Regions from separate parts of the Streptomyces sp. NPDC017202 genome, predicted to be linked through region 2. Evidence: riboswitches for the same ligand, from Rfam matches in the RefSeq annotation. Region 2 holds a riboswitch; each other region holds the start of a gene.
What was found. Region 2 has a riboswitch for cyclic di-AMP ahead of ACH4N1_RS15140 (transglycosylase SLT domain-containing protein). Riboswitches for the same ligand answer to the same signal wherever they lie in the genome.

Region 1: it holds a riboswitch for cyclic di-AMP, as region 2 does, so the genes downstream of both, ACH4N1_RS10435 (transglycosylase family protein) here and ACH4N1_RS15140 (transglycosylase SLT domain-containing protein) in region 2, are expected to answer to the same signal.
Region 3: it holds a riboswitch for cyclic di-AMP, as region 2 does, so the genes downstream of both, ACH4N1_RS07850 (peptidoglycan DD-metalloendopeptidase family protein) here and ACH4N1_RS15140 (transglycosylase SLT domain-containing protein) in region 2, are expected to answer to the same signal.

The regions. Positions count from the first base shown of each region.
Region 1 covers NZ_JBIRNP010000004.1:80,231-90,499, forward strand. The annotation lists gene ACH4N1_RS10415 (exopolyphosphatase) at 1-537, opposite strand, end outside; gene ACH4N1_RS10420 (DUF501 domain-containing protein) at 534-1,139, opposite strand; gene ACH4N1_RS10425 (septum formation initiator family protein) at 1,167-1,646, opposite strand; gene eno (phosphopyruvate hydratase) at 1,784-3,070, opposite strand; gene ACH4N1_RS10435 (transglycosylase family protein) at 3,402-4,118, opposite strand; cyclic di-AMP (ydaO/yuaA leader) riboswitch at 4,122-4,303, opposite strand; gene ACH4N1_RS10440 (transglycosylase family protein) at 4,508-5,548, opposite strand; gene ACH4N1_RS10445 (cytochrome P450) at 5,730-7,028, opposite strand; gene ACH4N1_RS10450 (nucleoside triphosphate pyrophosphohydrolase) at 7,464-8,447, opposite strand; gene ACH4N1_RS10455 (SurA N-terminal domain-containing protein) at 8,497-9,147, opposite strand; gene ACH4N1_RS10460 (glycoside hydrolase domain-containing protein) at 9,292-10,122, opposite strand.
Region 2 covers NZ_JBIRNP010000006.1:211,909-222,177, reverse strand. The annotation lists gene ACH4N1_RS15175 (glycosyltransferase) at 1-1,741, shown strand, start outside; gene ACH4N1_RS15170 (hypothetical protein) at 1,738-2,163, shown strand; gene ACH4N1_RS15165 (glycoside hydrolase family 26 protein) at 2,160-3,464, shown strand; gene ACH4N1_RS15160 (polysaccharide deacetylase family protein) at 3,507-4,313, opposite strand; gene ACH4N1_RS15155 (glycosyltransferase) at 4,310-5,749, opposite strand; gene ACH4N1_RS15150 (GNAT family N-acetyltransferase) at 5,837-6,904, opposite strand; gene ACH4N1_RS15145 (HAD family hydrolase) at 7,144-7,968, shown strand; gene ACH4N1_RS15140 (transglycosylase SLT domain-containing protein) at 8,210-8,692, opposite strand; cyclic di-AMP (ydaO/yuaA leader) riboswitch at 8,698-8,881, opposite strand; gene ACH4N1_RS15135 (polyprenyl synthetase family protein) at 9,882-10,269, shown strand, end outside.
Region 3 covers NZ_JBIRNP010000003.1:47,707-57,975, forward strand. The annotation lists gene ACH4N1_RS07825 (hypothetical protein) at 1-1,228, shown strand, start outside; gene ACH4N1_RS07830 (MBL fold metallo-hydrolase) at 1,370-2,563, opposite strand; gene ACH4N1_RS07835 (Glu/Leu/Phe/Val dehydrogenase dimerization domain-containing protein) at 2,726-3,904, shown strand; gene ACH4N1_RS07840 (TetR/AcrR family transcriptional regulator) at 3,946-4,563, shown strand; gene ACH4N1_RS07845 (SGNH/GDSL hydrolase family protein) at 4,758-5,543, opposite strand; gene ACH4N1_RS07850 (peptidoglycan DD-metalloendopeptidase family protein) at 5,829-6,827, opposite strand; cyclic di-AMP (ydaO/yuaA leader) riboswitch at 6,832-6,989, opposite strand; gene ACH4N1_RS07855 (tyrosine-protein phosphatase) at 7,569-8,366, shown strand; gene ACH4N1_RS07860 (DUF6126 family protein) at 8,399-8,521, opposite strand; gene ACH4N1_RS07865 (helix-turn-helix domain-containing protein) at 8,518-9,150, opposite strand; gene ACH4N1_RS07870 (aspartate aminotransferase family protein) at 9,248-10,269, opposite strand, start outside.

The DNA.
Region 1 (10,269 bases), on a different contig from region 2:
GACCGCCCCGTCCACGACCAGGTGCCGTTCGGTCATCCGCACGCAGCCGACGTCCACGGAGCGTGCGGCGCGCACCCGGTCGTCCCCGACGACGAACTCGGTCGAGCCGCCGCCGATGTCCACGACGAGGTAGGGCTTCGTCAGGTCGTCACGGCCGGTCAGTTCCCTGGTGGCGCCGGTGAAGGAGAACTCCGCCTCCTGGTCGCCGGAGATCACCTCGGGCTCGACGCCCAGGATGTCCAGCACCCCGCGCACGAACTCGTCCCGGTTCTCCGCGTCGCGCGAGGCGGAGGTGGCCACGAAACGCAGCCGCTCGGCGCCGTGCTCCTTGACGACCGCGGCGTACTCCCGGCACGCGGCGAAGGCCCGCTCCAGCGCCTCGGGCGCGAGCCGCCCGGTCCGGTCGACCCCCTGCCCGAGCCGCACGATGGTCATACGGCGGTCCAGTTCGACCAGTTCACCGGTGTCGGGGTGGGCGTCGGCGACGAGCAGCCGGATGGAGTTGGTACCGCAGTCGACGGCGGCGACGCGTGTCATCGGGCGTCTCCCTCGACCGGCTCGAAGGCGAAGCGGCCCGTGCCGTCCTCGGACGTGTCCACCTGCCGGCCCTCCCCGGCCGGCGGCCGGGACGGCGTCACGCAGGCCCCCTTGGCCCACCACTGCGGCAGCATGCCCAGCGCCTCGTCACCGAGCGGGTTCACTCCCGGCCCCGCGGCCAGCGAGTGCGCGACCAGCACGTGCAGGCACTTCACCCGGTCCGGCATGCCGCCCGCGCTGGGGAAGTTCTTCAGCTCCTCGATCTCGTCCCGGCGCCGCACGTAGTCCTCGTGCGCCGCCCGGTAGGCCGCCGCCAGCTCGGGATCGGCCTGGAGCCGTTCCGTCATCTCCTTCATCACGCCGTTCGCCTCGAGCGTGCCGATGGCGGAGTTCGCCTTGGGACACGTCAGGTAGTACAGCGTGGGGAAGGGGGTGCCGTCGGGGAGGCGGGGGGCCGTCTCCACCACGTCCGGCTGACCGCACGGGCAGCGGTGGGCGATGGCGCGCAGTCCGCGCGGCGGTCGTCCGAGCTGCTGCCGGAAGGCCTCGACGTCGGCGTCGGTGGGCTCGGTGCGGGGGGTGGTGGGCGGGGGGGTTTCCATGCCTGTACGGAAGTCTCTCTAGTCGGTTCATCGGCCGGCGGCGGCGTCGGACTTGTCGACGGCGTCCCAGACGTTCGAGTACCAGGGGCGGTCGGCGGCCCCCTGGTCGGCGCGGGACTGCTCGGCGGCGTCGGGGTCGACGACGATGTACCCCGTCTCCCCCGGCAGCACGTAGTGCAGCCGCAGCCGGATCTGCTGTTCGGCGTAGGCGTCGTCCTGCCAGCGTGCCTTGAGGTCGCGCAGCTGTTCCACCCGCTCGCGGGCCTGCTCCCTCTCGCGGTGGAGATCGGCGATCTCGGCGCGCTGGGAGACGTACTGCCGCATCGGGTAGGCCAGGGCCACGATCAGCGTGCACAGGACCAGGGCGAGGAGGGCCGCGCGGCCGGTCAGGCGCGAGCGGCGGGCCTGGCGCTTGGTCTGGGACCGGTAGACCCGGGCCGCGGTCTGCTCGCCGAGCAGTTTGATCCTGGTCGTGGTGGAGAAACGGTCCCGGTTCTTCACGGCCATGTCGTCCCCGCCTCCCGTCTCACACGTGCGTACGTCCCCGGACACGGTACGGGACCGGTACGGGGACGTACGTACGACTGGCTCGGGATGAGCCCTCAACGGCTCAGCCGGGCCGGTTCAACCTGTTGCCGTGCGGCTCAGCCCTTGAAGCGCGGGAAGGCGCTGCGGCCGGCGTACACGGCGGCGTCGTCGAGGATCTCCTCGATGCGCAGCAGCTGGTTGTACTTGGCGACGCGGTCCGAGCGGGCCGGGGCGCCGGTCTTGATCTGGCCGCAGTTCACCGCGACGGCGAGGTCGGCGATGGTGACGTCCTCGGTCTCGCCGGAGCGGTGGGACATCATGCACTTGAAGCCGTTGCGCTGGGCCATCTCGACGGCGTCCAGCGTCTCGGTCAGCGAGCCGATCTGGTTGACCTTGACCAGGAGGGCGTTCGCGGAGCCCTCCTCGATGCCGCGGGCCAGGCGCTCCGGGTTGGTGACGAAGAGGTCGTCGCCGACGATCTGGACCTTGTCGCCCAGCTTGTCGGTGATGACCTTCCAGCCGGCCCAGTCGTCCTCGTACAGCGGGTCCTCGATGGAGACCAGCGGATACGCGGAGACCAGCTCCTCGTAGTACTCGGTCATCTCGGCGGCCGAGCGGGACTTGCCCTCGAACTCGTAGACGCCGTCCTTGTAGAACTCGGACGCGGCGACGTCGAGCGCGAGCGCGATCTGCTCGCCGGGGACGTAACCCGCCTGCTTGATGGCCTCGATGATGAGGTCGAGCGCGGCGCGGTTGGACTCCAGGTTCGGGGCGAAGCCGCCCTCGTCGCCCAGGCCGGTGGACAGGCCCTTGGTCTTCAGCACCTTCTTGAGGGTGTGGTAGACCTCGGCGCCCCAGCGCAGGGCCTCGGAGAAGGACTCCGCGCCGATCGGGGCGATCATGAACTCCTGGATGTCCACGTTGGAGTCGGCGTGCGAGCCGCCGTTCAGGATGTTCATCATCGGAACGGGCAGCAGGTGCGCGTTCGGGCCGCCCAGGTAGCGGAAGAGCGGGAGGTCGCTGGCCTCGGAGGCGGCGTGGGCGACGGCGAGGGAGACGCCGAGGATGGCGTTGGCGCCGAGGGAGCCCTTGTTGTCGGTGGCGTCCAGGTCGAACATGGCCTGGTCGATCAGGCGCTGCTCGGTGGCGTCGTAGCCGACCAGCTCGGGGCCGATCTGCTCGATGACGGCCAGGACGGCCTTCTCGACGCCCTTGCCCTGGTAGCGGTTCGGGTCACCGTCGCGGAGCTCGATGGCCTCGAAGGCGCCGGTGGAGGCGCCGGAGGGGACGGCGGCACGACCCGTGCTGCCGTCGTCGAGGCCGACCTCGACCTCGACCGTGGGGTTGCCTCGGGAGTCCAGGATTTCCCGGGCTACGACGACGTCGATGGACGGCACGAGCATCTCCTTCTTGGGATGTGACGCTGGTTGTGCGGGGCGCGGGCGGGCCGTGTGGAGGCCTTGCCGAGCCTTGCGACTAGAGCCTAACCGCCTCGGGGCGTCGGTCGGCCGACCGACCGTCCCGTGGACAGGGAGACGGTACCCATTGTTTCAGCCCGGAACAAAGGGGGTGGCCAACAGAAGGCGGCGAACGGGAAAAGAAAACCCCGCCCGGGTGCGTACGGGGGAACACGCACCGGGGCGGGGGGACCGTGGGGACGGGGGCTCCCTCACGAGGCTCTCGGCGTGACCGCCTCGGCCGTGAGGGGGCCGCGGTCCGGCCGGGAGCCGGAGGTCACTTCAGGTGCAGCTGCTGACCCGGGTAGATGAGGTCGGCGTCCTGGACGATGTCCTTGTTCAGCTCGAACAGCTCGGCCCAGCCGCCCTTGACGCCCTGCGCCTGGGCGATGGAGCTGAGGGTGTCGCCCGTGGCGACCTTGTACTCGCCGTCACCCTTCTTGACCTTCTTGCCGGTCGGGGTGGTGACGGTCTTCTGGGACTTGGCCGCCGGGCGCTCGGCGGAGCGGGAGGCGCTCTGCTTCTCGGTGGAGCGGGTGGTGGTCTCCGAGGAGGAGGAACCGCCGGCCGAGGAGCCGCCGGCGGACGAGCCGCCGGTGGAGCCCGAGCCGCCGTTGTACGCGGCGCCGGACAGGCCCACGCCGCAGACCGGCCAGGCGCCCTTGCCCTGGCCCGCGAGGACCTTCTCGGCGATCTGGATCTGCTGGGACTTCGAGGCCTTGTCGGCGGTGCCGGCGTACTGCGTGCCGCCGTACGCGGCCCAGGTGGAGGCGGAGAACTGCAGGCCGCCGTAGTAGCCGTTGCCGGTGTTGATGGACCAGTTGCCGCCGGACTCGCACTGGGCGACGGCGTCCCACTCGGAGGTGGTGGCGGCGGAGGCGTTGCCGGCCGCCATCAGCGGGGCGGCGATGGCGACACCGGTGACACCGGCGAGCGCGGCGGCGCGGGTGGCCCTGGACGGACGACGGTGCTTGCCCTTGGCGGAAAACAGCATGGTGGATCCCCTCACCGACGCCTGCGAGGTGAGCTGTCGGGTTCGGGCCGTGTGAGTTGCCCGGCCACTCCCGTCCGGGAGCACTGCTCCCGGGAGGTGTGGCTTCACCCCGAGCCGTTCCGGTCGACCGACCGGTGCGGCACTTACCTTGGGTCCCCCGCTCCTGCCTACGGCGCTTGACGCGACGACTGTTCCCGGGCTGCCACTGGCAGGATTCGGCGTTGCGACAGCCGGGGCTCGGGTTGCCGAGCGGTCACGACCGTAGACACGCGCTCGGCGGAATTTCAAAGACGATCACGCCTTCTGAGACTCATCCCACACTTTGATCAAAACGGACATTCAGCGCGAAGTGTGACGTGAACTCCCGCTGCTTTTCCCGTTTTTCCGCCCTATTCCACCCCTGTGTCGAGCGTCTGACCGGGGGTGATGTTGTTCGGGTCGGCGCCGATGGCGTCCTTGTTCTCGGCGTAGAGGGCGCGCCATCCGCCGTCGAGGTCAAGGGAGTCGGCGATGGAGACGAGGGAGTCGCCGTCGCGCACGACGTAGGTGCCCACCGCGCCGCCGGAGGCGCCCGCGGCGTGCCGGCCGGAGGAGGCGGTGGTGGTGCCGTCCGGCACGACCTCGTCGGCGGAGGTGCCGCGGTGGCGGCCGGAGGCGAGGGAGCCGGTGTCGACGAGGCTCCAAGAACCCGCCTCCTGGACCGACTTGTCCGAGTCGTCCACTTCGGGGGTGGCCGTGGGCGAGCCGCCGTCCGCCCCCGAGGTGCCCGCGTCGGCGTCCGCCGGCGCATCGGACTTCGAGGAGCCGTCCGGCTTGCCGGAGGAAGAGGACGAAGCGGACGGAGAGGTCTCGTCCGTGGCATCCGGGGAGGATTCGGCCGACGGGGAGGCCGACGCCCCCTTGCCGTCCGAGGAGTCCGAGGAGTTCGAGGAGCCCGAGGAGCCCGAGGAGTTCGAGGAGCCGGACGACCCCTTGGACAGGTCGGACAAGCCGGACGAAACGGAGGAGCCGGACGATTCGTCCGCCACCCCGGTGTCCAGGCTGCCCGCGCCGTTCTCCTTGCTGAGCCCGGACGTCAGCCCGCAGGTGCCCCAGGCGCCGACGCCCTGGTCGGCGAGGACCTTCTGCGCGACGGATATCTGCTGGTTGCGGCTGGCCAGGTCGGGGCGCTCGGCGAAGTCGAGTCCGCCGTACGCCTCCCAGTCCTTCTGACTCAGCGACAGGCCGCCGTACTCGCCGTTGCCCTGGTCGGCACTCCAGGAGCCGCCGGACTCGCACTCCGCCACCGTGTCCCACACCGTGCCGTCGGCCGCGCTCGCGCCGGTGGCGCCGAGCAGCGGGATGGCGATCGCGGAGCCGGTCACGCCGGCCGCGACGAGGAGGGCCGGAGCCTGGCGGGGGCGCCGGTGTCGACCGTTCCCGGAGAGCATGCAAGGGCCTTTCTCGAGACAGCAGTGCTTGCACGGGCCGCGAAACGGGGGCGCCGCGCTGACAGGTGAACGTATCGGCAGACGATCACTTGTCACAAGTTAATGCCGCGCAGATCACGTGAAGATCACAGAAGTGAGGAATGGTCACTTCTGCTTCGCCGTCCGGGCACATAACGGATGGTCAGCGGACGGCTGCGGGGGGTTCACCGGAAACGGCCGGGCCGAACCGCACGGGCAGGGTGCGCAGTCCGCGCATGATGAGACCGCCGCGCCACCTCAGGTCGGCCGGGTCGGCGTCCAGTCGCAGATCGGGCAGCCGGGTCAGGAGGGTGGCCAGCGCGGTCTGCCCCTCCAGGCGGGCGAGGGGGGCGCCCAGGCAGTAGTGGATGCCGTGGCCGTAGCCCAGGTGCTGGTTGTCGCGGCGGGACAGGTCGAGGACGTCCGGGTCGGCGAACCGCTCCGGGTCCCGGTCGGCGGCCGCCAGGACGACGAGGACGGCGTCGCCGGGGGCGATGTCCTGCCCGCCGACGGTCAGGGGCTCGGTGGCGAACCGCCAGGTGGCGAGTTCCACCGGGCCGTCGTAGCGCAGGAGTTCCTCCACGCCGGTCGCCAGGAGGTCGCTCTCGCCCGCGGCCAGGGAGTCCTGGAGGCGGGCGCGCTGACCGGGGTGGGTCAGCAGGGCGTAGGTGCCGTTGCCGATCAGGTTGACCGTCGTCTCGAACCCGGCGAACAACAGGATGAAGGCCATGGCGGCGGCCTCGTTCTCGGTGAGGTGCTCGCCGTGGTCGGAGGCGCGGATCAGACCCGAGATGAGGTCCTCGCCGGGGGCCGGATCCGCGGGAAGCTCCAGGCGCTTGCGGTGGATGAGGTCCAGGAGGTAGCCGCGCATCTTCTTCACCGACCGGGCGACGCCGCCGCGCGGGCCCCCGCCGTGCCGGATCATCATGCCCGCCCAGTCCCGGAAGTCGTCCTGGTCCTCGCGGGGGACGCCGAGCAGGTCGCAGATGGCGTGGATGGGGAGCGGGAAGGCGAAGTCGTGGATGAGGTCGGCGGTGCCCCGCTCCGCGAACCGGTCGATGAGCCCGTCCGCCAACTCCTGCACGCGGGGCGCGAACTCGGCGACCCGGCGGGGCGTGAACGCCTTGCTGACGAGGCGTCGCAGTCGGGTGTGGTCCGGCGGGTCGATGTTCAGCAGGTGCGTCATCAGCTCGGCCTTGCGCTCACCGGGGATCCCGGTCCTGCCCCTGGCGTGCGCGGGCTCGTCGTGGTGCGCCGGGTTCTTGCTGAGCCGCTGGTCGGCGAGGGCCTGCTTGGCATCGGCGTACCGGGTGACCAGCCAGGCCTCCACCCCGCTGGGCAGCCGCGTGCGGTGCACGGGCGCGTGCTCGCGGAGCCAGGCGTAGGCGGGGTAGGGGTCGGTGGCGAACTCCCAGGTGAACAGGGCTGGCGGGGACGGCTCGGGTGCGGGCTGCTGGGTCACTCCCCGACGGTAACCGGGCCGGGCCGGCGACCGCGCGCGGCCCGAGGCGGCCACGGCCCACGGCCGCCGGTCGCGGGGCCTCGGCGGGACGGAACCCGGAGCGCGGAGGCGGGGTTCCGTCCCGGCCTCACGGCGCCCGGCGCGGGACCACGTCGTGGCCGTCCGGCTCCCCCGGCCCGGCTCCGCTCGATGCCCTCGCACGCCTCGCGGGCGCCGCCCCGATGTGCCCGGCACCGCGCCCGGCACCGCGCCCGGCGGTGCCCGGCGACAGCAGGCGGCAGGCGGCAGGCGGCAGGCGGCAGGCGGCAGGCGGCAGATGATGCTCAGCGGGCGGCGGGTGGTGCTCGGCACCCGGCGGCAGCGGGCAGCGGGTGCCGCGCGGTGTGCGCCCTGTGCGGTCCGGGTCCCGCGCCGCCCGCGCGAGCGCCGTCCTCCTTACTCCCCGACTCCCTCGGCCGAGCGGATCGCGTCCCGGTAGGTGCGGGCCGCCGCTCGCAGGGCCGCCTCCGGGTCCACGCCCTCCTCCTCCGCGCGGGCCGCCAGGGCGAGCAGTTCGTAGCCGATGCCCTCCGCCGCCGGGAGCGGCACCTCCAGGTGCGCCGAGCGGACCCTCGACGCGAGCTTCGCCGCCAGGGCCAGGCCCGGCTGGTGGAGGGGGATGCCGTCGGTGACCGACTCGCGGCGCTTCTCGACCGCCTTCGTGCGCAGCCAGTGCTCCTTGACCTCCTCGGGGGTGGTCGCGGTGGCGTCGCCGAAGACGTGCGGGTGGCGGTGGATGAGCTTGGTGACGATCGTGCCCGCGACGTCGTCGACGGAGAACGGGGCCTCCTCGTGCTCCTCGGCGATGCGGGCGTGGAAGACGACCTGCAGGAGGACGTCGCCCAGTTCCTCGCGCAGTTCGTCGCGGTCGCCGTCCTCGATGGCCTCGACGAGTTCGTACGCCTCCTCGATGCCGTACTTCGCGAGGCCCTGGTGGGTCTGCCGGGAGGACCAGGGGCACTCGGCGCGGATGCGGTCCATGACCTGCACGAGGTCGAGGAGGCGGGCGCCGGGGAGGTCGTAGGAGGCGGGGAGCAGCTCCAGGTCGGGCATGGTCACGCGGCCGGAGCCGGCCAGGCGGGCCAGGCCGTCGGTCAGGGCGGGCTCCCCCTCGCCGGTCGCCACCACGACGACCGTGCGGCCGCCGGCGCAGGCCGCGAGGAGGTCCTCGGCGGTGGGGGCGGTCTCCGCCACCGCTATGCCGGCCTCGCGCAGGTACGGCAGCTGGGGATGGGTGCCGTCCGCGCACATCACCTGGTCGGCCTCGCGCAGCGCCTGCCAGGCGGGCCAGGACAGCAGGCCGGGGGCGACCCGGTGGCTGGTGGTGAGCAGGACGACGCGGCCGGGGGCCGGGGCGCCTTCGGGACTCGTTGCGTTCACTCCCCGAACGTAACCCAACCCGCCGACGGCCCCCGGCCGTGCCGGACGGTCAGGCCGTCTGCGGGGGCTGGGAGGCCGTCGTCACGTCGCGGACCCACGGTGTCCTCGCGTCGACGCGGCTGACCTTCTGCACGTCCCAGGCGCCGTAGCGCGGGTTGAGGTCGACGTCGAGTTCCTTCGACGCCTTCGACAGGGCGTTCCAGAACTCGGGCCGGCTGGTGTCGGTGCCGAGCTCCGTGGCGAGTTTCTGGGCCTCCAGCTGGAGGCGGAGGTTCTCGTCGAGGCGCTGCGGCGGGATGCCGTACTGCTGGAGCCAGGTGCTCTCCAGGCCCTTGGCGCCGCCCGCCTGCTGTTCCAGGCCGGCCCGCATCGCCTGGACCTCCTTGCGGCTGACGGTGACGCCCGCGTCCTCGGCGGCACGGTGCAGCACCCGGTCGAGGACCATGCCGTGCAGGGTGTCGCGGGTGAGGGTGCCGGTGCGGGCGATGGCCTGGGCGTACTGGGTCTCGTCGGGGACGGCGGCGCGCTGCGCCTCGCGCACCTCGTTCACCCGGCTCTCCAGCTGCGAGACGGTGATCCGCTGGCCGCCGACGACGGCCGCCGCTCCGGGATGGGCCTCGTTCCCGCAGGCCGTGAGGAGGGGGCCCGCCACGACGATCGCGGCGGACAGCAGGAGCGCGGTGCGACGACGGCGGTGCAAGGAAGCCTCCCGAGGAGATTGTGCGGCGGTGCACAAAGTCTTGCGGTGATCGATGGTAGGCAGTGGTGCGGCTGGGGCCAACCCATTGGACCAACGATTCACCGGGACTTCGGGCACCGCCGCGCCCGCACCCGTGCGGGGAGGTCAGCCCACGAGGGCGACGGGGGCGTCCCAGGCGTTTCGGTCCACGGTGATCGTGTAACCGCCGCGGGTCTCCTTGCTGTTGACCATGTACTGGTGGCCGCGGCTGTGGTCGGTGTACTGGGTCGCGGCCCACGGCCAGTCGGTGGTGGTGGTGTTCTGCTTGTCCCACAGGGCGTACCAGAGGTTGCCCGGCAGGTCGGTCTTGTTCGTCGCGGTGGCGATCGCCTTGGCGCTGGAGCTGCTGAAGCCGTAGTAGCCGGCCCGGTAGGTCTTGGCGCGCAGGGTCTTGGTGAAGGAGCGCACGTAGGTGAGCACGGCGTCGTTGCACGCCTTGTTCGTGATGTCGTACGGCTCCATGTCGAGGTAGATGGGGCTGCCGGCCTTCATGCCGAGCGCGCCGGCCTTGGCGACCGCGTCCGCGGCGTCGGTGGCGCCGAGGGAGGCGGCGGTGGCGGCGCTGATCTTCTCGGGGCTGGTGCCGGTCTGGCAGGGCGGCTGGGCGCCGACGTAGAGCGGGATGAGCTTCCAGCCGGCCGCGTCGACCGACTTCACCCAGGACGCGGTGAGGTTGGCCTGGGTGCAGCCGCGGTTCTTGCCGCCGACGTAGACGGCGGCGGCGCCGTAGAAGCCGTCGCTCTTCCACGCCTTCATCGCGGCCAGGGAGGGCGCGGTGCAGGTGTCGAAGGCGCGGCCGGTGTAGGTCTTCTGGGCGGGCCAGGTGGTGGCCGCCATCGACGTCTGCGCGGCGATCCCGGCCCCGGCGAGGACGGCGGCGCCGGCCACCCCCCACGTGATGTACCTGCGTCTTCTGGACTGCCGGTGCTCGGCCATCCCCACCCCATCGTTTCGTCCGCGCGCGCACGGCCCGGTCGTGGCGTACGCGTGTGCGCAGGTGTGTGCCCCCTGAACCGGACGCACGGTACCCGGCGGCTCCCCCGCGATCGGGAAACACCGGGCCCTCACAGCGACAAGATTCGC
Region 2 (10,269 bases):
CCCCTGGTGGCACGCCGCGCTGCACCCCGCGTCCGCGCTGCTCGTCGCGCTCGCCCTGTGGGGCTGGGCGGTGACCCGCACCGACGTCTCCGACCTCGACGACTTCGGTCTCGTCACCGCCGTGCATCCCGCCTTCTGGGCGGGACTGACGCTGCTCACGGTCGGCTTCTGGGTCACGCTGCGCGGCCCGCGCCGCCACCCCCTCTGGGCACCGGCGTACGTCGTGGCCCTGCTGGTGATGGAGCGCGCCACCCAGGCGGTGCTGTACCCGACGCCCCTGTACGCCTGGGCGTGGAAGCACGACGCGGTCGTCGACCACCTGCTGACGGCGGGCCGGCTGGAGAACGCGGACGCGATCGGCGACATGGCCGTCTACGACCAGTGGCCGGGCTTCTTCGCCGCCCAGGCCACGCTGGTGCGGCTGCTGGGCGTGGACTCCGCCGCGCACGTCATGGCGTGGTGGCCGCTGGTGTCCGGCCTGGTGCTGCTGCTCCCGCTGCTGCTGCTCTACCGCACGTTCACCGAGGACCGGCGGCTGATCTGGACCGGAGTCTGGCTCTTCTGCGTCGCCAACTGGGTCGGCCAGGACTACTTCTCGCCCCAGTCCGTGGCCTTCGCCCTGCACCTCGGCGTGCTGGCCGTCGTCCTGCGCCGTTACGGCCGCCCCGGCGGGTCCGCCGCACGGCAGCGGCAGGCCGTGTGGACGGTGCTGCTCACCCTGCTGATCACGGCCGTCGTCATCACGCACCAGCTCACCCCCGGCATGCTGATCGTCTCGCTGGCCGCCCTCTTCCTCACCCGCCGCTACCGCGACAAGGTCCCGCTGATCACGGCCGTCGTGATCTTCCTGGCCTGGTGCCTGACGGCCGCCCTGCCCTTCCTCTCCGCGACGATGCCCGACATGATCCGCTCGATCGGCGACATCGGCGGCAACGTCTCCACCGGCTACGGCGCCACCCCGACCGGCACCGGCGCGGTGACCACGTCCTGGGCGGCCCGGCTGCTGTCGGCCTCGGTGCTGCTGCTCGCGGTGGTGGGCGCGCTGCGCCGGCCGGTGCTGCGCCACCGCGCGACGCCGCTGCTGCTGATCGCGGCGGCACCCCTGCCGATGCTCGGGGCGAGCAGCTACGGCAGCGAGATGATCTTCCGGGTGCTGATGTTCACGCTGCCCGGCGCGGCCTTCTTCGCCGCGGCGGCCCTGCTGCCGCAGGTGCGCACGCTTACGGCGATGGAGAAGTCCGGCCCGACCGAGCCCCGCCGCCACCTGTGGCTGCCGCCGCTCGCCCTCCTCGTCGGCACGCTCGCCTTCGTGCCGAGCTACTCCGGCAAGGACCGCATCAGCTACTTCCCGCCGGCCGAGGTGGACCTGGTGCGGCAGGTCGTCGACCGGGCGCCGGACGACTCCCTCGTCGTCGCGGCCGACCGCAACTACCCGCTCGCCTTCGCCGACTACTGGAGGGTGGACCACTACTGGTTCCTCGACGACGGCCGCGAGCACGTCGACGCCGTCGTGCGCGATCCGGCGGCCGTACTGGCCCGCGACATGTCCGTCGTGAAGTCACCGGGCCGGGCCTACCTGCTTTTCACCCGTGGCCAGTTCGCCGACGCCGAGATGAACGGGCTTCTCGAAAAGGGCCAGTTGGAAAGCATCCGGCGGTCCGTCGACGCCTCGCCCCTGTTCGAACGGGTGGCGGGGAACGACGCCGGGGTGGCCTACGTCCTGAAGGAGACGGGCCGATGACACCGCGGGAACTGGTCGTACGGGCACTGCCACCGCTCGGCGGCTGGCTTGCGCTGTCGGCGCTCGCGCTGCCCGACGGCTCCGTGCCGCGGGGCGCGGCCATGGTCGCCTTCCTGGCGGCGGGGCCGGGCGCCGCCGTGCTGAGGATCTGCGGTCCCGCGTTGGCCGTGGCGCCCGCCGCGGGGCCCGTGGAGCGCCGGGACCCGGCCTTCGAGCGCCACTCCGACCTGCTCGAACGGCTGATGCTGGCCGTCTTCGTCAGTGTGGCCCTCGTGCTGCTCGCCGGGACGGTGTTCATCGCCACGCACGCCTTCAGCGCGCAGCGCGTCCTGCTGACGCTCACGCTGCTCACCACGGTCGCCGCGTTCTGCCCGCGGCTGCGCGCCTCCCCACCGAGGACTGCGAAGGGTTCTGCTCCGTGAGGTTGCTCCACCCCGGCGGCGACGGACACTCGCCCCGTGACGACGACCGCCCGTCCGGCGGCGACGACCGCCCGTCTCCCGGCGACGGCCATGCGCCCGGCGGCGACGACCGCCCGTTCCCCGGCGACGGCCGGGCCCAGCGGCACCGGCGCCCGCGTGACCCCGGCCCCGCTCCCCGGCCCCGCGCGCCACGCTCCGCGATCCCCGGCCCCCGGCCCGGCCCCCGGCCCGGACCCCGGCCCCGCTTCCTCACCGTCGCCGCGGTCGCCTGTGCCGTCCTGACGGTCGTCCTCCTCCTGCGGGGCGGCACCGGCCTGGGCGACTCCGGTTCCGGGCCGGTGCCGGGCGGGTCGCGGCCCCCCGCCCTCGGCGGCAGGTGCGCGCCGACCGCGCTGCTCGAACCGCCCTGCGGGGCCTGGTTCGGCGCGTTCGTGCCGCACGGCAAGGACAACCTCGCGGAGAAGGTCCGCGGCTACGAGCGGCGCATCGGCCGCAAGCTCGACATCGTGTACACGTACCACGACATGTCCCTGGTCCAAGGGGACCGCCTGGAAGGGCAGTTGCTCACCCCGGAGGAGCAGCGCGTCGCCGGCGAGGAGCATCTGCTGCTGCTGTCCTGGGAGAGCAAGTGGTGGGGCGGCACGAAGGCGCAGCAGCCCACCTGGAAGCAGATCGCGGACGGCGACCTGGACGCCTCGGTCATCGACGTCCAGGCCGCACGGGTCAGGGATTTCGGGGAGAAGGTGTTCCTCTCCTTCGACCTCGAGATGGACACCCGCACGCCCGCCAACGGCACCCCCGAGGACTACGTGCGCGCCTACCGCCACATCCACGACCGGTTCCGGGAACTGGGCGTGACCAACGTGGTGTGGACGTGGATCACCACCGGCTACCTGGAGCACGCCGACCTGATCGAGCGGATGTACCCGGGCGACGACTACGTCGACTGGGTCGCCTACAACCAGTACAACTACTACCGGTGCCACGACGCGGGCTGGCTCTCCTTCGCCGAGACCCAGCGGGCCACGCACGACTGGATCCGCGAGAACATCTCCGACGACAAACCGCTGATGCTCTCCGAGTTCGGCACGGCCGACGACCCGTCCCGGCCGGGACGGCAGGCGCAGTGGTACGCGCAGGTGCCGGCGGTCCTGAAGGGCCTGACGGGCGTCAAGGCCGCGCTGCAGTGGAACTACCGCGACCCCGGCCCGCACTGTGACCTCGCGCTGGCGGGCGACGCGTCCTGGGCCAGCCTGCGCAAGGCGGTCTCCGACCCCTATCTCAACCAGCCGTTCGGATGACCCGGACGAGCCGCGAGCCCGGCATGATCCAAACGAGAGGCCCTAGCCCGCGAACACGGGCCCGCGCAGCACCGCGCGGGCCCGCCGGTACCAGCGCCACCCCACCGTCCTCGGGCCGTCCCGGTACGGCGCGACCCGTGCGCCCCCGCCCGCCAGCCAGTTCTCCACGTCGGCGACGGTGTGGGAGCGCCGCACGATGAGCCGGGCGATGCGGTACGCCTCGTCCCGTTCCGAACTCAGCGCGTGCCGCACGGCGGTGGCCGTCTCGTACCCGGCGGCGGCCGCCATGCGCCGCACCCGCCCGCTGTTGTAGCCGTGCGGATAGGCGAGATGGCGCACCGGACGCCCGAGGGCGTCCTCCAACACGGCCCGCGAATCGCGCAGTTCGCGGGCGAGGTCACGGGACGGCAGGGTGTCGAGCTGGGCGTGCGTGACGGTGTGGCTGCCGACCTCCATGCCGGACTGCTCCAGCCCGGCGGCCTGGGCCAGCGTCATCATCGGGGCGGGCGGCAGCAGACTGCGCCCGCCGGGGCTGATCGCGCCGGTGGTGAGGTAGGCGGTGGCGGCCAGGCCCCGCGCGGTCAGCGCCTGGGCGGTCGGTCCGGGCAGGTCGGCGAACCCGTCGTCGAAGGTCAGCAGCACGGGCCGGTCGGGCAGCGGCGCCCGCCCCGCGAGGTGGTCGGCGAGCGCGCTCACCGTCACGGGCGTACGGCCGCTGTCGACGACGGCGTCGAGATGCGCCGCGAACTCCTTCGGGGTGACGGTGAACTCCGCGATCCAGTCGGGCGGTTCCTCCATCACGGCGTGGTACAGGAGAACCGGGACGGCCTCGCCGCCCATCCCCGTCATCGCGACCTCCCGGCCGTCCCGGTCACCCCGGTCGTCCCGGTCGCCGGCACGGCGCGCAGCGCACGCCGGGCGCGCAGGTAGCCGACCGGCCCGTACACCATTCCCTTCCGCTGCAGCCGGGACAACCGGCGGGGCCACGGATGACCACGGTCGTCGTGCCCGCCCGGAGCACCCGAAGCACCCGGAACACCCGAAGCACCCGGCACGCCCTCCGTATCGCTGGCGTTCGTCCCCCGGGCGTCCGTGCTCCGGGCCGCCGTCAGCGTGCGGGCGTGCGCGAGTCCGCGGGGGAGCCGGGCGAGGAACGCCGGCAGCAGTGCGGGCCGGTTGACCAGGAGCGCGGTGAGGTAGGCGGTGAGGCCGGCGCCGTAGCCGTACGCCTGCGTCTCCAGGTCCCGCCAGGTCTCGCGGTGGTGGTGCCAGACCAGGGCCTGCGGGGTGTAGCGCAGGCGGTGTCCCTGGGCGAGCACGCGGACGAAGCCGTAGAGGTCGTCGCCGCCGCGCGCCGGCGTCCCCGCCCCCGTCGCGGGGTCGAAGCCGCCGACCGCGCGCAGCACGCCGGTCCGGAACGCCATGTTGGCGCCGGACCCGAACCGGCCCGCGGTGAACGGGAACAGCGGCTCGTCGGCGGGCGGGGCGGCGGGGTCGTACGTCCGTGGCGCGAAGCCCTTCGCGAAGCCGCCGTGGCTCTCCAGCAGCACCTGCGCGGGGGTGCGCAGCCGGGCCGGCAGGATCAGCCCGGTGGCGCAGCCGAGGCCGGGGTCGGCCGCGAAGGGCGCGGTGAGTTCGGTCAGCCAGCGCCGGTCGGCGACCACGTCGTCGTCGGTGAAGGCGACCACGTCGCCGCGCGCGGCCGCGAGGCCGGTGTTGTGGGCGACGGCGAGACCGGGCACGGGCTCGGTCACGTACCGCACGCGCTCGGCGTACTCGCGCCCGACCAGGTCGCGGGTCGCGTCCGTCACCGGGGCGTTGTCGACGACGACGATCTCGAAGTCGGGGTGGTCCTGGGCGAGCATCGAGTCGAGCGCGTGGGCGAGCCGGTCGGCGCGCTCGCGGGTGGCGATGACGACGGTGGTGAACGGGACGGCGCTCCCGGTGGCGACGGGTGCCGGTGCCGGTGCCGGTCCGCTGTCCGGGTGCTGCCGGGCGAGTTCGGTGAGGACCGCTGTCGGGTCGGCGCCCTCGGGCACCCGCCCGAGCAGTGCGGCGACCGGCCGGCCGCCCCTGCGGACCAGGAGGAACACCTCGCCGTGCGTCACGGGCGGGCTGCCCGGACCGGGTCTCAGCACACCGCCGCCGTCCGGCCCCGGCCCAGGCCCCGGCCCCGGCCCCGGTCCCGGTCCCGGTCCCGGTTCCAGGTCCAGTTCGGCGATCTGCACCGGCTCGATGGCGAGGTACCTCTGGATCTCCCGCCCTACACGTGTCACGTGGGACACGAATCCTCCCCTCCACTCCCATGGACCGTCGGAGCCCGTCGGAACCCGATGGAACCGCTGGAAACCGCCGGAACGCGTCGGGACGCCTCAGGGCCGGCGCAGCCGCCCGACGCCCCTCAGTGCCCGTGCGGCCGTCGCCGCCAGCCGCGGCCGGTTGCGCACGAAGTGGTGCGCCCGGCGCGCGGGCTCCCGGCTGAGCCAGTGGAGCGCGGCGCCCGCCCCCGGACGCGTCCACGCCCCTTCGTGGACGGGCAGTTCGCCCGTCTTCAGCGCGTCCTTGTACTCGGCGGCCCCCCGGCCGAGGTCGAGCAGGCCGATGCCCTCGGCGGCGGCCGCCTCGGCCATCCGCAGGTGCAGCACCAGACCGGGCGAGTACTTCGCGAACTCCGGGTCGTAGGCGGGGAACCAGCAGGCCAGCACGGCCGTCGAGCGCAGCCCGAAGTGCGCGGCGACCGGCTGCCCGCCGGCGTAGAGGACGGACAGGGCGCCGGAGCAGTCCGGGCCGCGCGTCTCGCGGGCGAGCAGGTGCACGAGCCGGGTGATCCACTCCTGCGCGAACCGGTCCCGGCGGCCGGTCCTGCGGTACTGCGCGGACTTCCACGCCATCAGCGTGCGCAGCGCGGCCGGGTCCCGCTCGTCGAACACGAACCGCAGGTCACCGACCTGACGGCCGAGCCTGCGCTCCTTGGCGAGCGTCGTCTTGAGGAACTTCGGGGACTGCGCGCGCAGGACGGACTCGTAGGTTTCGTACCCCTTCTCCACGTCGACGACGTAGGAGGTGTACTCGGCCGCCGCGTGCGGGACGAACAGCTCCTGCTCCGCCTCCAGGTTGTCGAAGGCGAAGCTCGACAGGGAGCAGGCCCGCAGGAGTTCGTCCGCGTCCAGCCCGAGACCCGGGCCGAGGACGGCTCCCTGGGCGTCCGAGACGCCGTGGGCGAGGGCCTGGCCCCGGCCGAACCGGCCCCGCTCGTGGGGCAGGAAGCCGACCGGTTCGCCCCCCTCGTACACCACCGCCACGCGCGTGCGGGGCCGCACGCGGCCCACGGCCTCGGTGAACTCCGGTTCCATGAACGGGTTGCGCGGAGCCGTCGACGCGGCGCGCAGCGCGCGCCACCGCTCCCGTTCCCCCTCGCCGAGATCCCCCGGATCCAGCACACGGATACGTCCGCCACGTCCGCCGCTCAACCTGACCCCCCGATCAAGTCCCCCCTGGACTGTCTGGACGGTACCGCTCCAGGTGCCGGGGGCGGTAGGTAGCGGACCAAGTTGTTGCCAACCGGTGCATAGGCCTTCAACGTTCCGGTACCCGGCGTTGCGGCGGAAAGCCGTTTCCCGCGTGAACGGTGCCGAACCGGAGGTGAGTCGGAGCCCGTCGCGGTCCGTATTCTCTGATCATGGCCGCACCCACCGCACCCGCCGCGCGCTGCGCGTACTCCCTCGTCGCCACCGACCTGGACGGAACGCTCCTGCGCGGCGACGACACCTTCTCCGACCGCTCGCTCGACGCGCTCGCGAGGGTGACGGCCGCAGGCGCCCGCCATCTCGTGGTGACCGGCCGGCCGGCCCCCCGCGTACGGCCGCTGCTGGACGTCCTGCGCGGACGGGGGCTCGCGGTGTGCGGACAGGGCGCGCAGCTGTACGACGCCGGAGCGGACCGTCTGCTGTGGTCGGTCACCCTGGACCGGGAGCTGGCCGAGACGGCGCTCGGCAAGATCGAGGCCGAGGTGGGCGAGGTGTACGCGGCGGTCGACCAGGACGGCGTCGACGGGCTCACGCTCATCGAACCGGGCTATCTGATGCCGCACCCGACGCTGCCGGCCCTGCGCGTCGGAGCGCGCGACGACCTGTGGTGCGAGCCGATCAGCAAGGTCCTGCTGCGCCATCCCACCCTGTCCGACGACGAGTTGGCGGCGACGGCCCGTTCGGTGGTCGGCTCGCTGGCCACCGTCACGATGTCCGGGCCGGGCACGGTGGAGCTCCAGCCGTGCGGCGTCACCAAGGCCACCGGACTGGCCCTGGCGGCCGAGCACCTCGGACTGCGGCCGGAAGACACGATCGCCTTCGGCGACATGCCCAACGACCTCCCGATGTTCGACTGGGCGGCGCACGGCGTCGCGATGGCCAACGCCCATCCGGAACTCAAGGCGGTGGCCGACGAGGTGACGACGTCGAACGAGGACGACGGCGTGGCCGTCGTCCTCGAAAGACTGTTTCCCTAGGGCGTGTCTGACAATTCGCGTCGGATCAGTGCGCGGCGTCTGGTGCGGTGCATCGCAAGGCGGAGGATCGCCCGTGTACTGGATGTACTCGGGTGATCCGACAACGCGGCGAGGTGCCGTGCCAGGCGTCGCGCGCCCGACGGGAATTGTCAGACACGCCCTAGCGCGGCGGGGCCCCGTCACCGGGGCCCTCGTCCCCCGAGGCGGATCAGCGGGGTGGACCGGCGGGGGGTGGCAGCCGTCAGTAGGCGCCGAAGACGTTGTCGATCGAGCCGTACCGCTGGGCCGCGTAGTTGCAGGCGGCGGTGATGTTGGCGACCGGGTCGAACGGGTCGAAGGCGGTGCCGGCCACGTGGTACGCGGCGAAGGTCGGGTCGATGACCTGGAGCAGGCCCTTGGACGGGATGCCCGCGGCCGCGTTGGAGTCCCACAGGTTGATGGCGTTCGGGTTGCCGGAGGACTCCCGCATGACGTTGCGGTAGATGCCGTCGTAGGTGCCCGGAATGCCCTTTTCGGCCATGATCGCGAGGGACTCGCGGATCCACCCGTCGAGGTTGTTGGTGTACCCGGCCGTGGTGGTGGCGGCCGTGGTGGCCGACGCCGTGGTGGCTGCGGAGGCGCTGGTCGAGCCGATGAGCGGGAGGGCCAGCACGGCGGCGCCGGTGGCGGCGACGGCGAGGGTGCGGGCGAGGCGGGTGCGGCGGTGCTGAACGGCGGCAGGCATGGCGAAAGGTTCCTCTCCGGCGCCTACGAGGTGAGCTGTCGGGTTCGGGCTGGAAAGTGCCCGGCCGGCCGCCGCGGGAGTGCGGCGACGCGACTTCACCCCGAGCCGGTCCGGTACGTGCGTGACGTGCGGTCCGGCGACTTACCTGGGTCCCCCGCTCCTGCCGTGCGTGAGTGTCGGTCGATGGATGACGGGCGGCGGCAGGATTAGGCGTCTGCCCGACAGGCCGGGAACGTATGCGAGAGCACATGTCCGGAACAAGTGCCGGATTCACAGATGGCACCTATTGACCTTGATCAGAGGTGTATGCCCGCTTGATCCTTTGCGTTCGCCAAGTGTCAACTCGCCTACGGGCAAAGTGGAATCACAACTTCCGTGCCAGGTCGGCCGTGTGTGCCCGCAGTGAGCCAACTCACCAGCGTCCACAAGAGGGGTAAAACGGGCATTGAGCGTCAAGTCCCTTTCAAAGGGGCGCGCGTGGGGTGTGTCTTCGCCGGGTCCGGTGGAGCACCGCCTCGTCGTCCTCCTCCGTGCGCGTGCCGTCGTCCGGTGGGACCTCGTCGCTGTCGCTGCCGCTGCCGCTGCCGCTGCCGCTGCCGCTGCCGCTGCCGCCGCCGCGGGCGGGCGCGGGCGGGCGCGGGCGGGCGCGTGCCGCGGTGCGGTCGCGGAGCCGGACCGGGGTGCTCCCGGGGATGCCGGTAGGGGCTCGTCCGTCGGTGGGTGCCGCGCGCGGGCGTACCGGAGGGCTCTGTCGGGCACACGGATGCGGAGGTGCTCGTGGGCCGTCTCGTGGGGGAGGGCGAACGGATGCGCAGGCGTGTGGTCCCCTCCCGCGGGGTCGGCGGGGAGGGCGGGTCCGACGGCTGTGGTCGGCCGGGGGCGAGGGCGGTCGGCCGGGGGTCGAGGGCGGCCGGGCGGGGGCGCCGGTCCGTTTCGCGGCCCGTTCCGGCCGCTCGTTCCGGCCGCTCGCGTCGGCCGCTCGTACCGATCGATCGGCGACATGACGGCAGTGATCCGGCGCCGCCCGGCCGCTCGGGGGACGCCTCCCGGTCGAGCGAAGTTCGAGACGGGGGGACGTGGGGCCTGTCGGTGATCGAAACGTGACCGGATACGCTGACTTGAGTGAGGGCAGCGACCTATCGACAAACCGCGTAATCGCCAGAAGACACCAGCAGACAGGAGACCCCTCGTGACCGTCGTCGGGCCGTTCGGGCTGAGCGTGCGGGACCAGGCTCTGGAAGCCGATGTCCAGGCAGGATTGACGGCTGTCGAGGAAGGCTTGCTCGAGGCCACCAAGAGCGAGGTCCCGTTCATCACGGAAGCCGCGCAGCACCTCGTCCGGGCGGGCGGGAAGCGGTTCAGGCCGCTGCTCGTGATGCTCGCCGCGCAGTTCGGCGACCCGTACGCGCCCGGCATCGTGCCCTCCGCCGTGGTGGTGGAGCTGACCCACCTGGCCACGCTGTACCACGACGACGTGATGGACGAGGCCGAGGTGCGCCGCGGGGTCTCCAGCGCGAACACCCGCTGGGGGAACTCGGTCGCCGTCCTGACCGGCGACTTCCTGTTCGCCCGTGCCT
Region 3 (10,269 bases), on a different contig from region 2:
CCTGGAGGCACGGATGCCGGCGGAGGACGAGGACCCGCTGGAGCGCGTACTGGAGACGCTGCTCACCGGGGGCCGGACAGGAGCCCGCTGGTTCGTCAGCGCGCGCTCCTGGCTCGAACCCGATCTCGACGGCCTGGTGGCGCTGTACCAGCGGCTCACCCACCAGGTACGGGCGGAGCCGCCGCCCGCCGAGTGCACTCCGCGTCTGCTGCTCGCCGCCCGGTACCGGGACATTCCCGCGGACCTCCCCGCCCGGTCGGATCCGGACACGGCACGGATCCACTGGTGGTGGGGCGTCCTGGGACGGCTCGACGGTCTGACCGCGGCCGCGCACACCGAAGCGGTCCGGCCCTCCCCCGAGCCTCTGTCCGAGCGCGACGCCACCGGCGGCGACGGGCCGCCGGCCGCCGGCCTGCGGGCCATCCCCCCTGCCTCACCGGCTGAAGCCGCCTATGCCCGCGCCGTGCGGACGCAGCTGCGCAGAGAGGCCGCGGCCGAGCTGGCCGGCCCGGACCTCGCCCTGCTGCCCGCCCTGCTCGCCGTACCCGGTCTGGGTGTGTGGGAGAACGACGAGGCCGCGGTCAAGTCGATCCGGGACGCCCTGTGCTGTTCCCCGGAAGGCCTCGCGGCCGCCCCGGTCGGCCGCCACCTCGGGCCCGTCACCCCCGCTCCCGCCCAGGACCTCCGGGACGCCTGGGCCGACGGTGCCGTCGACGCCTGGGAGGGGCGACTGCACGTCCGCATCACCGACCGGTTGCGCTCCCCGGGCGGCGGGACGGCGGAACACCAACTGACCGAGGACCTGCGCACCGCGGTGTGGCGGGCCCAACTGCGCGTCGTCTACCCGCTGCTGGCCTCGGGCCGCGGCCAGCTGCAGGACGCGTATCTGCGGCTGAACCGGATGAGTGTGCAGAGTCTGCGCGACCGCGCCCGCCATCGGCTGCGCGGCCAGGGCAGGGACTACCGCGTGCCCTCCTCCCCGTCCCTGATGGAGCTCTCCGAACTGAGCTTCCTCATGAAGCTCTTCGCCGGCTCCTCCACCGATCTGCTCGGCACGCTGTGCGAGGCTCTGCACAAAGCCCGCAACCGTCTGGCGCACCACCGGTGCCTGGGCCTGCAGGACGTCGACAGGGTGTGCGGGGCGCTCGCCCGCCTCGACGGCATCGACGCGGCCCGCCCGCGCCCCCTCCCCCTGCCCGGCCCGCGACCTCCCGCTCCTGGTCCCTGAGGCGTCCCGGCGGGGCCGGCCGGCGGCAGCGGCCCCGCTCCACCGCACCGCCGCCACCGCCACCGCCGGTCCGACCGGGGCGCCCCGGTCGGACCGGCGGTCGAGCGGCTTCTCGCTCGCCGAGCTCGTCCCCGACCGACGTCACCGCTCACCAGCGAGGTCGAGATCCCCCCTGCTCGTCCCGGCCGCACTCTCAGCACCCCGTGGACGCCGCCACGGGTGCGCAATCGGATGGGACATCCCGCGCCACCACGGCTCGGCCGGCAGCTTCCCCCCTGGCTCGAACGGCTCGCCGGGACGGGGGAACGCCACCGCCTGGCCGGCCTCCTCGGCCGCGTCCTTCGTCCACTCCCCCGGTTCCGCCCACGCGTGCAGCGCCAGGTTGAAAGTCCCCCAGTGGATCGGCAGCAGAACCCCGCCCGGACTGCCGCCCTGGAGGTCGAGATGGGCGCGCAGTCCCTCCTCGGGGGTCATGTGGATGTCCGGCCACATGTCCGAGTACGCCCCGATCTGGATCATGGTGGCGTCGAACGGGCCGTGCTCGGCTCCGATGTCCTTGAAGCCGTCGAAGTAGCCGGTGTCCCCGCTGTGGAAGATCCGGTGCTCGTCGCCGGCGACGGACCAGGAGGCCCACAGGGTGTGCTGGCTGTTGCGCAGGCCCCGGCCGCAGAAGTGACGGGCCGGGGTGGCGGTGAGGGTGAGGCCGCCGATCCGGGTCGCCTCGTGCCAGTCCAGCTCGCGCAGCCGGTCGGCGGACACGCCCCAGTGTTCGAGATGGGCGCCGACGCCGAGCGGCACCGCGAACAGGGTGTCCGTGCCCGCCAGCGCCTTGACGGTGGGCAGGTCGAGGTGGTCGTAGTGGTCGTGCGAGATGACGACGACGTCGACCGGGCCGAGCGCGGCCAGCGGCAGGGGGGCCGGGTGCAGGCGCTTGGGGCCCGCGAAGGGGAGGGGGGAGCAGCGCTCGCCCCAGACGGGGTCGAACAGCACCCGGTGCCCGTCGATCTCCGCGAGCACGCTGGAGTGCCCCATCCAGGTCAGGCGCAGGCCCGTGGCGGGCGGCCGGGCCAGGTCGGCGAGGGTGGTGGGGTGCACCGGGACCGTGCCGGTGGGGGCGCGGCGGGGGCGGGTGTCCTTGTCGAAGAAGGCCTTGGCGAGGTCGAGCGGGGAGGCCGAGGGCCGGGTCCTGGCTTCCCCGCCGGGGTTCTGGAAGACCCCGTTCGCGAAGTGGGGTGATCTGCGGATGCGCGCCATGCGCTCACCGCTCGGGTCCGCGCCGAAGGCCTCGGGCTGCAGTGCGCGGAGCCCGGGGCTCAGGGAACGGAATCCGGCCACGGTACCTCCAGGTGGGGTCGCTGAGGTTTCCCATTATGGTCGGCCGGTCCGACAAACCCCCGCTCACCCGTTCAGGGGGGTGGCCGCGGCGCGTTGACACGGCGCCCGCAGGTTCCCGATACTGACCCACTGTTCAGTAAAGGTCCCCGGCGAGGAGCCCGTATGACCGCCCCCCTGTTGTCCCTCACCTGGACCGACCACCTCACCGGCCGCCAAGGTCACCTGGTCGTCGACCGGCTGGTGCGCGGCGTCTGCAGCGGCGGCCTGCGGATGCGGGAGGGCTGCACCCTCGACGAGGTGACCGGCCTCGCCCGCGGCATGAGCCTCAAGGAGGCCCTGCACTACGACCCGGAGGCGCGCTACGTCCCGCTGGGCGGGGCGAAGGGCGGCATCGACTGCGATCCCCGGGACCCGGAGGCGTACGGGCTGCTGGTGCGGTACCTGCGGGCGGTACGGCCGTACGTCGAGAGCTGCTGGACCACCGGTGAGGACCTGGGACTCAGCCAGGACGTCGTCGACCGGGCCGCCGCCGAGGCCGGGCTGGTGTCGTCGATCCAGGCCGTCTATCCGCTGCTCGACGACGAGCACGCGGCCCGCGCACGGCTCGCGGACGCCTTCGCGGTCGAGGTGGACGGCATCGGCCTGGACGAGCTGGTGGGCGGCTGCGGGGTCGCCGAGTCCGTGCTCACGGCCCTGGACCGGGCCGGGGTGCCGTACGCCGGCACCCGGGTGGCCCTCCAGGGGTTCGGCACCATGGGCGGGGCGACGGCGCGCTTCCTCGCGCGCGCGGGGCTGACGGTGGTGGCCGTCGCCGACGTCAAGGGCACGATCGCCGACCCGGCGGGCCTCGACGTGGAGGCGCTGCTGGCCGCGCGGGACGCCCACGGCACCGTCGACCGCGGCGCGCTGCGCCCGGGCTTCGCCGAACTCCCGGGCGACGCCTGGCTGTCGGCCGAGGCGGAGGTGCTGGTGCCGGCCGCCGTGTCGTACGCGATCGGGCCGCGGGAGCAGGAGCGGATCACCGCGCGCTGGATCGCCGAGGCGGCCAACATGCCGGTCCTGCCCGAGGCGGAGGCGCTGCTGCACGCGCGCGGGGTGAGCGTGCTGCCGGACGTCGTCGTCAACTCCGGGACGAACGCCTGGTGGTGGTGGACGCTGTTCGGCGACATCGGCGCGGACGCCGGGGAGGCGTTCGCCCACACGCGCCGCTCGATGCGCGCGTTGGTGGAACGCGTACTGGCGCGCGCGGAGTCCGACGGAACGACCCCCCGCCAGGCCGCGCACGCCATCGCCGGACAGCGGCTGCCGGTCATCGCGGAACGCTTCGGCCACCACCGCTGACGGCGTCCGCGCAGGTCGCAGGCCCTGTGTAGGGTGACGGCGTGGCAAGGGTCCGGTTGAGTGTGGCCGAGCGGCGCGAGGAACTGCTGCGGGCGGCCATCGAGCAGATCGAGGCGCGGGGCGTGGCGGCGGTCAGGATCGCCGACGTGGCCTCGGCGCTCGGCGTGAGCAACGCGCTGGTGCTCTATCACTTCTCCACCAAGGAGCGGCTCGTCGCCGACGCGTTCGCCTACGCCGCCGAGGGCGACCTGGCCCATCTGCGCAAGCTGCTCGGCCGCCGGACGACGGCGCTGCGCCGGCTGCGGTCGGCGGTGCGCTGGTACGCCCCCACCGGGCCGGCCAAGGGCTGGCGGCTGTGGATCGAGGGCTGGGCGGTGTCGCTGCGCGAACCCGCGCTGCGGGAGGTCGCCCGCGATCTCGACCGGCGGTGGAAGGCGGCGCTCGCCGAGGTGATCGCGGAGGGGGTGGCCGCGGGCGAGTTCCGCTGTCCCGACCCGGCCGGGACGGCCCTGCGCCTGACGGCCCTCCTCGACGGCCTCGCCGTACAGCTCACGTCCTACGACGGCGCGGTGTCCCGGAGCCGTGCGCAGGAGTGGGTGGAGGAGGCGCTGACCCGGGAACTGGGGCCGGCGGGACCGTCGGACGCCCGGGGGCGCTGAAGCCGGACCGGCCGGGTCCGCGCACCGTCGCGGGCAGCGCCGGTCCCCCGGTGCCGGTGCCCCGGCACGGGCCACCGGCGGGCCCGTACGCGCGCCCGCCTCGCTCGTGGCACGCCCGCCTCGCTCGTGGCACGCCCGCCTCGCTCGTGGCGCGGCCGGCCGCTCCCCGGGAACGGCCGGCCGCGTCGGCCGGCTCACGCCACCGCGGCGATCCGCATCTTGATGTCGTCGGGCGAGAGGATGCCCTTGGCGGTCACGTGGTCGCCCGAGGACTCCCCCCGCAGCCGGCGCCCGATCCACGGCACCAGGTACTCGCGCGCCCACTGCACGTCGTCGCGCCGGATCTCGAGGGTGCCGCGCGGCGGGAGCTGCGGCCAGGGCTGCTCCGGGTCGGCGGGCACCTCCAGGCCGAGGACCTGACCGGCGCGCAGCGCCACCCGCGTGTGGCCCTCCGCCCCGAGGTGGAGCCGGTCGCCGTCCCAGGCCCGCCGGTCCTGGATGGACTTCAGGGACCACAGGTCGAGGACCGGGCAGCCGTACCGGTCGGCGACGGCGCGCACGTGTCCGTTGTAGGTGGCGATCTTGCCGCGCAGGTGCTTGAGCACGGGGACGCCACGGGTGTCGAAACCGGTCGTCACCATCACGGTGCCGGCCACCGCGGCGAGGGCCGCGATCGCCCGCTCGAAGCGTTCGGCGACCTCGTCGGGGTCGGTGCCGGGCCGGAGGATGTCGTTGCCGCCCGCGCAGAAGGAGACCAGGTCCGGCGCCAGCTCGACCGCTCGCGGAAGCTGGTCCTCCACGATCTGGTCGAGCAGCTTGCCGCGCACCGCGAGGTTGACGTACCGGAAGTCACCTTCGGGCCGCCGGTCCGCGAGGAGTACCGCGAACCGGTCGGCCCAGCCGACGAACCTCCCGTCGGGACCGGGGTCGCCGACGCCCTCGGTGAAGCTGTCCCCCACCGCCACGTACGACCCGATCACTGAGCTGTTGTCATTCTTCGAATCGTCTGCCACAGCCGTTCATGATTCACCTTCGAATGTGACCTACGCGACCGTAGGCAGGGGTTGACGGGCGGTGAGATAAGCCACTCCTAAAGACTTGGCCAATGCGGGAATAAGGCCCTCGTCGCTCGCGCCGCGCGACGACCGCGTCCGGAAGCCGTCGATCCGGAAACGGCTCCGGGGGGCAAGGGAACGCCGAAGGCCGGCCCCGGGGATCGGGGGCCGGCCTTCGGCGGCGCGTCGGACAGCAGGTCGGACGGTGCGTCAGCCGACGGAGACGCCGTGCGAGCGGAGGTAGGCGACCGGGTCGACGTCCGAGCCGTAGTCGGGACCGGTACGGATCTCGAAGTGCAGGTGCGGGCCGGTCACGTTGCCGGTGGAGCCGGAGAGGCCGACCTGCTGGCCGGCGGAGACGGACTGGCCGGCCGAGACGGAGAGCGAGGACAGGTGGGCGTACTGGGCGTAGAAGCCGTCGGCGAGCTTGATGACGACCTGGTTGCCGTACGCGCCGCCCCAGCCCGCGGAGACGACCGTGCCCGCGCCGACGGCCTTGAGCGAGGTGCCGGTGGGGACGACGAAGTCGACACCGGTGTGGTACCCGCTGGACCACATGCTGCCGGACATCTTGTACGGGGTGCCGACGGTCGCGCCGGAGACCGGGAGGGCGAAGCCGGTGGCGGCGGCGGTGTTCTCGGCGGCCTGCGTGGTGGACGCCTTCGAGGAGGACGGCTTCGTGGAGTCCGAGGAGGACGACTTCGAGGACGCCGACGACTTCGCGGTGGAGCCCGAGGACTGCTTCGAGGAGGAGGAACCAGACGAACCGGACGAACCGGACGGCGATTTGGTCGTGCCCGTCGCGCCCGTCGCGGCCTTCTCGCCGATCGACAGCTTCAGACCCGGGTGGATCAGCGAGGGGTCGTCCCCGACGGCCTCACGGTTGTCCGCGTAGAGCCGGGTCCAGCCGCCGCTGACGTTCTGCTCGTCCGCGATCCTGGAGAGGTAGTCGCCGGAACGCACCGTGTAGGTCGTGGCGGACTTCGCGGACTTCTGCGTCACGGGAACGGCCTGGACGGCCTTCTCCGGAGCGGCGGAGAGCGCGGAGGCCGCGGAGACCGCCTGCGTCGCCGACTGCGACGGTGCGGCGTGCGCACCGGTGGCCCCTATGAGCGGGAGGGCGAGCGCGGCGCCGCCGGTTCCGGCGGCGGCGATGGAGCGGGTGAAGCGCTGGGGCTTCGGACGGCGGTGCTTACCCTTGGCGGGCATGGCGAATTCCTCTCCGGCGCCTGCGAGGTGAGCTGTCGGGTGCGGACTGGAGATGTCCGGCCGCGCCGGGGCGCGGCTGTACCCCTAGCCGTTCCGGAGACCGGAACAGGCGGTACTGCCTGTGGGTCCCCCGCTCCTGCCGTTCACGGGTGAGTGTGCGGGCTCCGGGCGGCGGCAGGATTGGGCGTCCGTCCGGATTGGTCTGGAACGTAAGCGACCACGACGCACAGGGACAAGCGAAGGTTGTACTCGTCGAGGCTTTCTCTTGATCCCCGGCGGGAATTCCCGGTCACTTTCCGTGAATCGAGGGGCCGGTTTTCCGATGAACAGCCTTGGAAAACCACCGTATTACGTGAGCATGACAGGCGACTCACGGTCACGGATATGACGCTGCTCACGTGACAGGTCCCCAGAGCCCCTTATTCCACAGCGAGTTGGAATGAAGGATTCAATTCGGACAGAACGCCCAGATGCGGCGTGAATGGACAACCAGCGCGTCAGGGTCACCATGTGCCGGGTGCGCACCGATCGGCCCTCCAGGAGGGACCTCCGCCGGCGGACCGCGCGCCGGACCCTCGGTTCGAACAGGCTCGGCGCAGGTCTCGAACAGGGTCGGCGGCGGTCTCGAAGGCCTGGTCGAGGACCCGTTTGCCCCAGGCATCCATGTCGTATGGTCAGGGAAGTGTTCCGGTGGCCACGTCGAGCCGCGCCGGCCGGGACCGACGACCGGGAGGAGCCCCCGTGACGCAGCAGATCCCGTCGACCGAGCCCGAGCTGGCCGGAGTGCGCAACTTCCGGGACGTGGGCGGCCTGCCGACCGTCGACGGCCGACGGGTCCGCCACGGTGTGCTGTTCCGCAGCGGACATCTCGCGCACGCCACCGACGAGGACGCCGCGTTCCTGGCCTCGCTGGGCCTGCACACGGTCTTCGACTTCCGCAACGCGGCGGACCAGAGGCTGGAGGGCCCGGACGTCGAGCTGCCGGGCGTGCGCAACGTGAACCTGCCGCTCTCCGACCCGGCGGACGGGGCCGAGTTCTGGAAGATGGTCCGCGACGGCGACATCGAGCAGCTGAGGGAGATCCTCGGCGACGGCAAGGCGGCCGGCCGGATGATCGCCTCCTACCGCTCGATCGTGACGGAGCGCACGGGCGAGCACTCGCGCGTGCTGCACTCCCTCGCCGAGGACAGCGTCCCGGCGCTCATGCACTGCGCGGCGGGCAAGGACCGGGCCGGCCTGTCCATCGCCGTGACGCTGCTCGCGGTGGGCGTGGAGGAGGAGGCGATCCTGGCCGACTACCTGGAGTCCAACGCCAAGCACCGCCGCTACAAGGTGCGCCGCAACGGCACCTCCCCCGAGGCGTACTCCGCCGAGGTCATGGAGCTGCTGAGCCCCCTGTTCGACGCCCGTGCGGAGTACCTCGCGGCCGCGTTCCACACCATCGAGGACACCTGGGGCGGTGTCGAGGCCTATCTGGAGCAGGGCCTCGGTCTGGCCCCGGAGACCCGCGAACGGCTCCGGGAGCGCCTGCTCGACTGAGCGGGCACCCCCGGCGTCCGGTCCCCCGCCGCCTACTGCTTGGCGCCGACCTCGAACAGCAGCCAGAGGAACCCGGCGAAGAGGTGCCCCACCGCGATGTAGATGATCAGCCGGATCCACAGGCTCCGGGGGAACTTCTCCTCCATGTCGGTCATGGCGTCTCTCCAGGGGTGGGGCCGAGGCACAGGGCGGCCGTCGGGCTCTGCAACAGGGTGTGGACGAACAACAGGTCGACCCCGTCGGGGTCCTGGGCGGCGATGCGGTGCGGGGTCAGCGAGTCGAAGTGCGCGCTGTCGCCGGGCCCGAGCAGGTGGGTGGCGTCCCCGAGGCGCAGCCGCAGCCGCCCGCGCAGGACGTGCAGCCACTCCTCGCCGGGATGCACCCGCACGATGTCGCCCTGCGAGCCGTGGGGCACCTGCACGTGCAGCGCCTGCATGCCCCGCCCCGGCGCGCCGGACTGCCGGTAGGTCCAGCCGCCCGCGTGGGTGGGCTCCATGTCGGCGGCGCGCACGACGGCGTCCCGGTCGGCGACCCTCTCGCCGAGCAGTTCCGAGACGGTCGTACCGTAGACACGGGCGAGCGCGAGCAGCATCGGCAGCGAGGGCTGGCGCTGCCCGGTCTCCAGCCGGGAGAGGTGGGCCGGCGACAGCCCGGCCGTGCGGGCCGCGGCCTCCAGGGTGAGGGAGGCGCGCCGGCGCAGGGCGCGCAGCTGCGGCGCGACGACGCCGAGGTCGTCCACCGGCCCGGGAGCGGGCCCGGCCTCCTCGGAAGTGGGGTGGCTCATACCTTCATTCAGCCGGAACTTTGCCTCTGCGGCAAATTTATTGCCTGAGAGGCAAAGAGCCCTCGGGGAGGGTCCACCGATCGCTCCACCGGTTTCCCTACCGGTTGGCCACCGCCTGTTTGATCAGCGTCCGGCCGAAGTCCCAGACGAGTCCCCCACCCGTGTGCGCGTCGTCCATCACCTCGGTGAAGGCGTCCACGAACCGGTCCACCTCCCGCTCCCCCACGACCAGCGGCGGGATCAGCTTGATCACCTCCAGATGGTCGCCGGAGACCTGGGTGAGGATGCGGTGCCGCTGGAGCAGCGGGACGACCACCATCTGCGCGAACAGGCCCTTGCGGGCCGCCTGGAGCATGGTCCAGCGGCTGCGCAGCTTCAGCGAGCGGGGCTTGCCGAACTCGATGCCGATCATCAGGCCCCGCCCGCGCACGTCGGCGAGCAGCTCGTACCTGTCGGTCAGCGCCGCGAGCCGGGATTTCAGCAGCTCCCCGGTCACGCGGGCGTTCGCGACGATCTGCTCGTTCTCCATCACGGACAGCACGGCCAGCCCGGCCGCCATGGCCTGCGCGTTGGACCCGAAGCTCGCCGAGTGCACCAGCACCCGGTCCATGGACGAGTAGACCTTCTTGAAGATCCAGTCCTTGCCGAGCGTGGCGCCGACCGGCACATAGCCGCCGGAGAGCGCCTTGGCGACGCAGACCAGGTCGGGTTCGACCCCCTCCTCGTGCTGGTGGGCGTAGAAGTCGCCGGTCCGGCCGAGGCCGGTCTGCACCTCGTCGGCGATGAGCAGCGCCTTGTGGCGGCGCAGCAGCTCCTGGGCGGAGCGCAGGTAGCCGGGCGGGGTCTCGTACACCCCCTTGCCCTGGATCGGCTCGACGATCAGCGCGGCCACATCGCCCTTGCGCAGCTCCCGCGCCAGCGCGTCGAGGTCGCCGAGGGGTACGGCGGTGTCGGGCAGCAGCGGCGCGAAGCCGTCCCGGAACCCGCCCTCGCCGTTGACCGACAGGGAGCCCGTGGTCAGCCCGTGGAAGGCGTGGTCGCAGTACAGGACCCTGGGCCTGCCGGTGGCGTACCGGGCGAACTTCAGCGCGGTCTCCACGGCCTCGGTGCCGCTGTTGC